DNA from 3 places in the Telluria sp. ZT3P25 genome. Region 2 is predicted to be linked to each of the others. Evidence: predicted binding sites of a transcription regulator. Region 2 holds the regulator's gene; each other region holds the start of a gene.
The links. Region 2 encodes LexA, which represses DNA repair genes until DNA is damaged. Its sites were predicted from a motif close to ACTGTATNNNNATACAGT; they were not measured.
Positions count from the first base shown of each region.

Region 1: a site for LexA is predicted at 1,330-1,347, ahead of AC56LY_RS14030 (error-prone DNA polymerase). Genes of this name have one in related genera too.
Region 3: a site for LexA is predicted at 1,675-1,692, ahead of AC56LY_RS18010 (putative DNA modification/repair radical SAM protein). Genes of this name have one in related genera too.

Region 1 covers NZ_JCASIJ010000001.1:3,157,935-3,161,208, forward strand. Annotated here, with positions in the region: gene AC56LY_RS14030 (error-prone DNA polymerase) at 1-1,304, opposite strand, end outside; gene AC56LY_RS14035 (TonB-dependent receptor plug domain-containing protein) at 1,513-3,274, shown strand, end outside.
Region 2 covers NZ_JCASIJ010000001.1:3,050,209-3,053,482, forward strand. Annotated here, with positions in the region: gene rplI (50S ribosomal protein L9) at 1-275, opposite strand, end outside; gene rpsR (30S ribosomal protein S18) at 312-602, opposite strand; gene priB (primosomal replication protein N) at 631-930, opposite strand; gene rpsF (30S ribosomal protein S6) at 968-1,375, opposite strand; gene lexA (transcriptional repressor LexA) at 1,670-2,299, shown strand; gene AC56LY_RS13605 (tetratricopeptide repeat protein) at 2,360-3,064, opposite strand; gene AC56LY_RS13610 (cystathionine gamma-synthase family protein) at 3,265-3,274, opposite strand, start outside.
Region 3 covers NZ_JCASIJ010000001.1:4,058,643-4,061,916, reverse strand. Annotated here, with positions in the region: gene AC56LY_RS18020 (GGDEF/EAL domain-containing response regulator) at 1-39, shown strand, start outside; gene AC56LY_RS18015 (tetratricopeptide repeat protein) at 46-1,596, shown strand; gene AC56LY_RS18010 (putative DNA modification/repair radical SAM protein) at 1,705-2,934, shown strand; gene AC56LY_RS18005 (UdgX family uracil-DNA binding protein) at 2,931-3,274, shown strand, end outside.

The sequences.
Region 1 (3,274 bases), 110 kb from region 2:
GCCGCCAGCGCCGCGCGATCGCGCCCGTACTTGTTGTAGATGTACTGGATGACTTCTTCGCGCCGCTGGTGCTCGAAGTCGACGTCGATGTCGGGCGGCTCGTTGCGCTCGCGCGAGATGAAGCGCTCGAACAGCAGGCTGGCGCGGGCCGGATCGACCTCGGTGATGCCCAGGCAATAGCAGACAGCCGAATTGGCCGCCGAGCCGCGGCCCTGGCACAGGATGTGCTGCGAGCGGGCGAAGCGCACGATGTCGTACACCGTCAAAAAGTAGTGCTCGTAGCGCATCTCGGAAATCAGCGCCAGCTCGTGCTCGATCTGCGCCTGCACCTTGGCCGGGATGCCCTCGCGAAAACGCCGGTGCGCGCCGATCCAGGTTTCGGCGCGCAAAAAACTCGCCGCCGTGTGGCCGGGCGGGACCACTTCGTCCGGGTATTCGTAGCGCAGTTCGTCGAGCGAGAACGTGCACAGGCGCGCCACGCGCACCGTCTCGGCCAGCACTTGTGGCGTGTACAGATTGGCCAGGCGCAGGCGCGAGCGCAGGTGCTGCTCGGCGTTCTGCGCCAGCCCGTAGCCGCAGTCGGCCACCGCCTTGTTCAGGCGCGTGGCAGTCAGCGTGTCCTGCAGCGGTTTGCGCGAGCGCACGTGCATGCACACGTGGCCCAGCGCCACGATCGGCAAGCCGTGCTGCCAGCCGACTTCTTCGACCGTGGCGCGATGCGCATCGTCGAACGCGCGGTGCAGCGACGTCAGACCCAGCCAGGCGCGCCCCGGAAAGGTGGTGGCCATCCACGCCGCCTGCGCATGCAGGCGGTCGACGTCCTGCGCTTCGTGCCCCGGATACGGCGGCAGCAGGATCGCCAGGCAATCGGGCATGTGGCGCAGATGCGCGTTCTCGGGTGCCGGCTCGGCCAGGTCATCGGGTGTCAAGAGGTACGTGCCCTTCTCGGCACGCGTGCGTCCGAGCGTGATGAATTCGGACAGGTTGCCGTAGCCCTGGCGGTTCTGCGCCAGCAAAATCAGTGATGGCGCCGGACTGCCATCGGGGTTCTGCAAATGGAAGTGGGCGCCGATGATGAGCGGCAGGCCGGCTTCTTTTGCCTCGGCATGCGCGCGCACGACGCCGGCCAGCGAGCATTCGTCGGTGATCCCCAGCGCGAAGTACCCGAGCTGCACCGCGCGCAGGACCAGCTCCTCGGCATGCGACGCCCCTTGCAGGAACGAGAAGTTCGACAGGCAGAACAACTCGGCATAGGGCGGCAGGGTCGTGGCTGCGGGAGGCTGGTTGGTCGGAGGCTGTGTCACGCCGGGCTCATGTCAAATGACAAATACTGTATAAAAACACAGTATAGCCGACCTTTTTGACCTCACGCGCATTATTTACCGCAGGAAATTAGTTATGCACCCGACTTGATAATACAAAGTTATACAATCAGAACGTTGTGTTAATGCCACATTGCAACGGTAATCGAAGGATCCATTGATAGTATCCGAACATCCTTCGGAGAAACCTGTGCTCAAACTCAAAATCATGCCCCGCTCCGTGTTGTCCAGTCTGTATGGCAGCACCATTCTCGCTTCACTTGCCCTCGCCCCGGTCGCCGTCCAGGCGCAAACCGCACCCGCCATCACCACTGACGCCGTCGTGCCCAGCGTGAGCGTCGTTGGTTCGCGCCGCGTCGGCGCCGCCTCCAGCACCGACACCCCGGTCGCCATCGACTTCATCCCGATGACGAAAGCGGCCGAACAAAGCGGCCAGTTCGACCTCGCGCAGGTACTGAGCAACCTGTCGCCATCGTTCAACTCGACGCGCCAGACCGGCGCCGACGGCGCCGACCTGATCGACTCGGCCGCCCTGCGCGGCCTGGGCTCGGACCAGACCCTGGTGCTCGTCAACGGCAAGCGTCGCCACACGGTCGCACTGGTGAACCTGTTCGGCGCGCGCAACCGCGGCAACACGGGCACCGACATGAACGGCATCCCCGTGATGGCGATCCGCGAAGTGCAGGTGCTGCGCGATGGCGCCGCCGCCCAATACGGCTCGGACGCGATTGCGGGCGTGATCAACATCGACCTGAAGAAAAGCCTGGGCTGCGAATCGGTGGCCGGCTACAGCCAGTACACCGAAGGCGATGGCGAGAACTGGCAGGCGTCGGCCTACTGCGGCGTGGCCCTTGGTGGCGGCGTGCTGGGCATCACCGGCGAATACTCGGATCGCGGCCGCTCGAACCGTTCGGAGCCTGGTAACCCGCGCATCATCGGCGACACCAAATCCGAAAACCAGACCATTTACCTGAACGGCGAATTCCCGGCCGGTGCGGGCGGCAAGTTCTACTTCACCGCCGGCGTGCAGCAGCGCGACGCCTCGTCGGCCGCCTTCGGCCGCGAAGGCCTGGGCTCCGAGGACATCCCGTCGCGCAATTCGGCCGCGATGTACCCGGACGGGTTCGTGCCGTTCATCAACGGCAAGGTCGATGACCGCTGGGGCACCGTCGGCTACCGCTGGACGGCCGGCGAATGGAATGCCGACCTGTCGCAGACCTACGGCTACAACCGCCTGAAGTACGACATCGCCAACACGCTCAACGCCTCGATCGCCAATCTGGATCTGCTGGGTGGTGGCCAGGGCCGCAGCGCCGACCGCTTCTACGCAGGCGCGTTCTCGTTCCGCCAGGCGACCACCAACGCCGACATCAGCCGCTTCTACAGCGATGTGTTCAAGGGCATGAACGTCGCGTTCGGCCTCGAGCACCGCCGCGAGAACTACCAGATCTTTGCCGGCGAAGCCGGTTCGTACATCGACGCCGATGGCGTGGGCATTGGCGGCAACGCCGGCAGCCAGGGCTTCCCGGGCTTCCAGCCGGGCGACGAAACCGATACCGACCGTCACAGCAACGCGGCCTACGTCGACATCGAAACGGATCTCACCGACCGCCTCAAGATCCAGACCGCGCTGCGCTACGAGCGCTACTCGGACTTCGGCTCGACCACCACCGGCAAGCTCGCCGCCGCCTATCGCCTGGCGCCGAACGTGCTGCTGCGCGGCTCGGCCAGCACGGGCTTTCGCGCACCGTCGCTGCAGCAGGCCTACTTCTCGTCGACCTTCACCGACTTCGTCAGCGGCCAGCCACTGGACGTCGTGCTGGCGCCAAACGGTGGCCGCGTGGCCGCCGCTGCCGGCATCCCGCAGCTGAAGGACGAAGAATCGAAGAGCTACACGCTGGGCCTGACCTGGTCGCCCACGCAGGCAACGTCGGTCACGGCCGACCTGTACC
Region 2 (3,274 bases):
GAACCGAACAGACGGCCATCAACGCCGGCTTTCTGGCCGATGGTGACGGTCATGCCGCTCAGCTTGTCGCCTTCAGCCTGGGCAGCCGACAGCTTTTCAGCTGCTGCTTTTTCCAGTTCAGCGCGCTTGGCTTCGAACTCGGCGACTGCGCCGGCGGTAGCGCGGCGGGCCATCTTTTGTGGGATCAGGAAGTTACGTGCGTAACCGTCCTTGACCTTGACGACGTCGCCCAGGTTGCCGACGTTGACTACTTTTTCCAACAGAATGATTTGCATAGTGATCTCCAGATGTCTGACTGTCGTGACCGACGATTAACCGTGGTGCAGGTCGGTGTACGGCAGCAGCGCAAGGTAGCGTGCGCGCTTGATCGCGGTGTCGACCTGACGCTGGTAGTGCGCCTTGGTGCCGGTCAGACGTGCTGGCATGATCTTGCCGTTTTCCTGGACGAAGTCCTTCAGGGTGTCGACGTCCTTGTAGTCCACCTGCTCAACGCCAGCGGCGGTGAAACGGCAGAATTTCTTGCGCTTGAACAGCGGGTTTTGCTGTTTGCGCTTCTCTTTGAGTTTCGCTTTGTTTTTGTCGAACTTTTTACCGAATGCCATTTGAGGCTCCTGTATCTAAATTGCCGGGTTAAGCGGCACTGAAATCAATGATGTGAAACACCAGGGCTTTGCTGTTGCGATTTTTCCGTGCAAGAAATCCGTTGAACCTGTAGCTGGCGCCCAATTCGGCGCTGGCAAACCTGCCCGAAATCTCACCCGCGGCGAACGCAGGGACTTCGAACGCGACCGACCTCTCGACTCCGGCCTCTTCCTGCTGCGATTCGTGCATCAGGACGGCTGAAACGATTGGCACACCGGCCGGGGTGTAACGCAGTACGTCGCGCTCGGCGATGGTCGCCATGAGCTGGAGGTGATTTGCGCTGTGCACCCGGTATTACTGGTTACTACGAATAACTGGGGAAAACTTAAGCAGCAGCAGGCGCTGGCGCAGCGGCTGGAGCGGCTGCTGGCGCAGCGGCTTCGGCACGGTGGCTCTTGGCTGCGTCTTCGCGCTGTACCGATTTCATCATCGGCGACGGTGCGGTTTCAGCTTTTTTCAGCTTGACGGTCAGGTGACGCAGAACCGCATCATTGAACTTGAATGCAGTTTCCAGCTCGACCAGGGTCTCGTTGTCGCATTCGATGTTCAGGCAGATGTAGTGTGCTTTTGGCAGCTTCTGGATCTGGTATGCCATCTGGCGGCGGCCCCAGTCTTCAACGCGATGGATGTTACCGCCGCGGCTGGTCACCGTGGTCTTGTAACGCTCGATCATCGCCGGGACTTGTTCGCTCTGGTCCGGATGGACGATAAACACGATTTCATAATGACGCATGCATTACTCCTTGAGGACGTTTAACAAATGCCCACCTCGGCGTCAAGACGAGTGTGGGAAGGGAAAGCCGGCAATTATAACCTGGATGTCGTTGACTTGGAAAGCCCCAATGCGGCATCGCAGGCGCGATCTGTCTTAGTTACGGCAGATCTGACTCGACAATTCCAGTGTTTTGACGCCTTATTGCATGCTGAATCGCGATTTTCGCGATATTTTTTGCGTTTCCCCTTGCGCGCCGCAGAATACTGTACAAAAATACAGGTTACACACATAACCGGTTGCTGTAACACATTTATGCTAAAGCTCACTGCACGGCAAGAACAGATCCTGAACCTGATCAAGGAAGCGATCGAGAACACCGGTTTCCCTCCGACCCGGGCTGAAATCGCTTCCGAATTGGGTTTCCGCTCGGCCAATGCGGCTGAAGAACATCTGCAAGCACTGGCGCGCAAGGGCGCCATCGAAATTTCGCCGGGCACGTCGCGCGGCATTCGCCTGATCGGCGCAAGCGTCGAGGCCATCCCGATGCCGCCGCCGTCGTTCATGTCGCTGCCGCTGGTCGGGCGCGTCGCGGCGGGCAATCCGATCCTGGCGCAGGAACACGTCGAAGCCACCTACAACGTCGACGCAGCCATGTTCGCGGCGCGGCCCGATTTTCTGCTGAAGGTCAAAGGCTGGTCGATGCGCGACGCTGGCATCATGGATGGCGACTTTTTGGCGGTCAAGAAAATTGACAGCGCCAAGAACGGCCAGATCGTCGTCGCGCGTCTGGGCGACGAAGTCACGGTCAAGCGTTATCGCAAGACGGGCGACCTGGTCGAGCTGCTGCCAGAGAACCCCGATTTCAACATCATTGCCGTGTCGCCGGACGAAGAGTTTGCACTCGAAGGCCTGGCTGTCGGCCTGATGCGTAGCTGGAACTGATGTAATGGCGCCGGCTTTCCTGCCGGCGCCTGTTTTACCCCGCCCTGTCCTGCCTACCCCTTAATTCGACGCCTTCTTCACCACCGCATTATGCTGGTTTATGAACGCTTCGGTAGCACTGCGCCACGCCGCAAAATCTGCCAGGATCATCTTTGAACTGACCTTCGCGCCTTCCGCGATGTTCTGCCGCACCTGCTCCAGGTAGGCTGCCGACGCGTCCGCTTCCTGCTTGTTCATCAGCTTGGCGATATCGGCCGGGATCTTCTTCGTCAATGGCGACTGCGCGTTCAGGTTCGTCACCATCTTGTTGTAGCAATCCTGCCAGCCTGTTACCAGCTTGTTGACGCGATCGATCTCGTCATTCACTTTCGACACCGCCGGAATGCGCGGCGACGGGCAGCGGTATTCACCCGACTGCAGCTCGGCGCCATCATAACCCTTGATCCAGTAATCGATCTCGGCGCGTTTGGTCACGCGCTGCTGCATGACGACCAGCGATTCGGCCGCGACCTTGTTGCCTTTGGCGGCCGACTTTTCGAACAATGCCCTGGCCGCCGCCTCGTCGACGGTGCCCGCCTCGCCATACCAGTACATCTGGCCCAGTTGCTGCTGTGCTTGCGCATTGCCGGCGTTGGCGAGCTTGGTATACAGCTTGAGCGCGCCCGCGTAATCCTTCTTTTCGAACAGCGCATTGGCGTCTTCCAGCTCGCCCGCATAGGCGGTGCTGGCAATAGTCAGAGAAAGGCAGAGCAGAAAACGTTTCATGGGCATCCGAAGAAAATGACAAGCTGACGATGAGGCATCATAGCCCCCTTTGACAGCGCGACTCAACCGTAAAAATGACAAGGCCGGCATCGCGCCGGCCTTCTTTGCATGGCTTTACGCGGCGCGGTAACGCCGCGCGGTAACGCCACGCGGTAACGCCGCGCGATACGCCGCGCGATACGCCGCGCGGTGGGCCGTGCCTACACGTCC
Region 3 (3,274 bases), 1.0 Mb from region 2:
ACCCGGCCCGGATCGAACCTGCGCGCCGTGCTGGCCTGAGTGGGCATGCCCGACACGTCGTTGTACAGCGCCGAATTCCTGCGTGTGAAAGGCCTGGCCGAGCGTGGCGTGGCCGAGGCCCAGCACAGCCTGGGCTTCATGTACGTGAACGGCCAGGGTGTGGCGCAAAGCGATGAACTGGCGGTGAGCTGGTACCGGCTTGCGGCCACGGCCAACCTGGCGCAGGCCCAGTACAACCTCGGCGTGATGGTGCAGAAGGGCCAGGGCGTGAAGCAGGATTTCACGCTGGCTGCCCACTGGTACGAACGCGCGGCCAGCCAGGGTTACGCGCTGGCCCAGTACAACCTGGGCTGGCTGTACGCCAAAGGGCAGGGCGTGGCGCAGGACGTGGGCCGCGCGCTGTACTGGTTCCGCCAGGCCGCCGAGCAGGGCGAGGCGGGCGCCCAGCACAATCTCGGGATGATGTACGACACCGGCAAGGGCGTGGCGCAGGACCATGAAGCGGCCCTTGAATGGTACCGGCGCGCGGCCAGCCAGGGCTACGCCCGATCGCAGTACAGTCTGGGCCTGCGCTACGAGAGCGGCCAGGGCGTAGCGCGCGACCCGGCGCAGGCCCTGGACTGGCTGCGCAAGGCCGCGCTGCAGGGCTATGCGCCGGCCCAGTTCAATCTGGGCCTGCGCTTCGACAAGGGCCAGGACGTGGAAGCGGACGGCGAACAGGCGATGCTGTGGTACGGCCGCGCGGGCATCCAGGGCCATGCCAGCTCGCAGTTCAACCTGGCGCTGATGTACGACACCGGCCACGGCGTGCCGCAGGACGATGCACTGGCCGCGACCTGGTACCGGCGCGCCGCGCAGCAGGGCCACGCCGGCGCGCAGGACAGCCTGGGCATGCGCCATGAGCACGGCCAGGGCGTGGTGCAGGATGCAGTGCAGGCAGCCATCTGGTACCGCCGCGCGGCCGAGCAGGGCTTGCCGGTAGCGCAGTACCACCTCGGGCAGCTCTTCGATACGGGCAACGGCGTCGAGCGCGATGCGGTGGAAGCCACGGCGTGGTACCGCAAGGCTGCCGAGCAGGGGCACCTGCGCGCGCAGTTCGACCTGGGCCTGCGCCACGAAAACGGCGTCGGCGCAGCGCAGGACAGCGTGCAGGCCCTAGCCTGGTACCGGCGCGCCGCGGCGCAGGGTTACGCGGCGGCGCAGTACATGGTGGCCACGCTGCTCGACCGACACGACCTGGGCGACCCGGCCGAAGCCACCGACTGGCTGCACAAGGCGGCCGACCAGAAGCACGCACTGGCGCAGTTCGAGCTGGGGCTGCGCTACGACTGCGCCAAGGGCGCCGAACGCGATTACGAAGCCGCCCATTTCTGGTACCTGTGCGCGGCGCGCCAGGGCCATGCGCGCGCGCAGTTCAACCTGGGCGTGATGTATGCGGCGGGGCAGGGCGCGCAGCGCGATCTAGTCGAAGCGTATGCGTGGCTGCATCGGGCAGGCGGCGCCGGAATCCGGCCCGCGCGCGACTACCTGGCCCGCACCGCGCGCCGGATGGACGCGCAGCAGTTGTCGCTGGCCGAGCGCCTGTTGCACGCTTAGCCAACGTCCCGTCTTTGAACCGGCGCCGCCCGCGCACGGGTGCGCTGCCGCACTCTCTATCATGACACGCCACGCTATACTGTATGCCCATACAGCCACGGGCGTCCGATGGAACTCAACGACAAGCTCGAAATCCTGGCCGACGCGGCCAAGTACGACGCATCCTGCGCCAGCAGCGGTGCGCCCAAGCGCGGCTCCGAGGGCAAGGACGGCCTGGGCGCCACCACCGGCATGGGCATCTGCCACAGCTACACGCCCGATGGCCGCTGCGTCTCGCTGCTCAAGATCCTGCTCACCAACTTCTGCATCTACGACTGCCAGTACTGCATCAACCGCCGTACCTCGAACGTGCCGCGCGCGCGTTTTGCGGTCGACGAAGTGGTCAAGTTGACGCAGGATTTTTACCTGCGCAACTACATCGACGGCCTGTTTCTCAGTTCCGGCATCATCCAGTCGGCCGACTACACGATGGAGCAACTGGTGGCCGTGGCGCGCACCCTGCGCGAGGTGCACAACTTCCGCGGCTACATCCACCTCAAGACGATTCCCGATGCCGACCCGCTCCTGATTACCGAAGCGGGGCGCTGGGCCGATCGCCTGTCGGTCAATATCGAGCTGCCCACGCACGATAGCGTGACCAGGCTCGCGCCCGAAAAGAGCGTCCACACGATCAAGCTGGCGATGGGTTCCATCCGGCGCAAGCTCGATGAAAAAGCCGAAGAGCCAAGGTCGCCCGCGTTCGCGCCGGCCGGCCAGAGCACGCAGATGATCGTCGGGGCCGACGCCAGCGACGACCACACGATCCTCAACACGGCCGAGACGCTGTACGGCAGCTATAAACTCAAGCGCGTGTACTACTCCGCGTTCAGCCCGATCCCGCAAAGCCCCAAGAGCGTGCCGCTCGCTCCACCGCCGCTGCTGCGCGAGCACCGCCTGTACCAGGCCGATTTCCTGCTGCGCAGTTACGGCTTTACGGCTGGCGAAATCATGCCGCAAACGGGCAACCTGGCGCTGGACATCGATCCCAAGCTGGCCTGGGCGCTCTCGAACCGCGACCAGTTTCCGATGGACCTGAACCGCGTCGATGCGACGCTGATCGCGCGCATCCCCGGCATTGGCCTGCGCAACGCCAAGCGCATCGCCGACCTGCGCCGCATCCGCCGCATCCGCTGGGAAGATTTATCGCGGCTGCGCTGCAGCCTGAAAAAGCTGGCGCCGTTCGTCGTCACCGCCGACTACAAGCCGGCGCAGGGCGCGACCAGCTCCGACCTGCTGCGCAAGCACATGGCCGACGCGCCGCAGCAGATGAACCTGTGGCCGGAGCTGCAGGCAGCATGACCCCCGCGGCCACTGCAGCCGTCGTCGCCAGCGAAGCCGTCGCCGCGGTCCGCGCGGGGCAGCCGCTGCTGGTGGCCTCGTTCGTCGAGTGGCGCGCCACGGCCCGCGCCCTGCTGCGCGCTGGCGTGCCGCCCGAGGCGGTGACGTGGGGCGAGCCAGGCGCCGATTTGTTCTCGAGCGCGCCGGCAGCGCCCGCATCGGCCCTGGAGACGGTGCAGCCGACTGGTGATCTTCTCGCTGCCCCGCCTGTCGAACGGGCGGCACAAGCCACGCCCAGGCCGCAAGTCCCGCGCTTCCTGATGGAGATGCTGCAAACCGCCGCCTGTTACCGCGACCACGA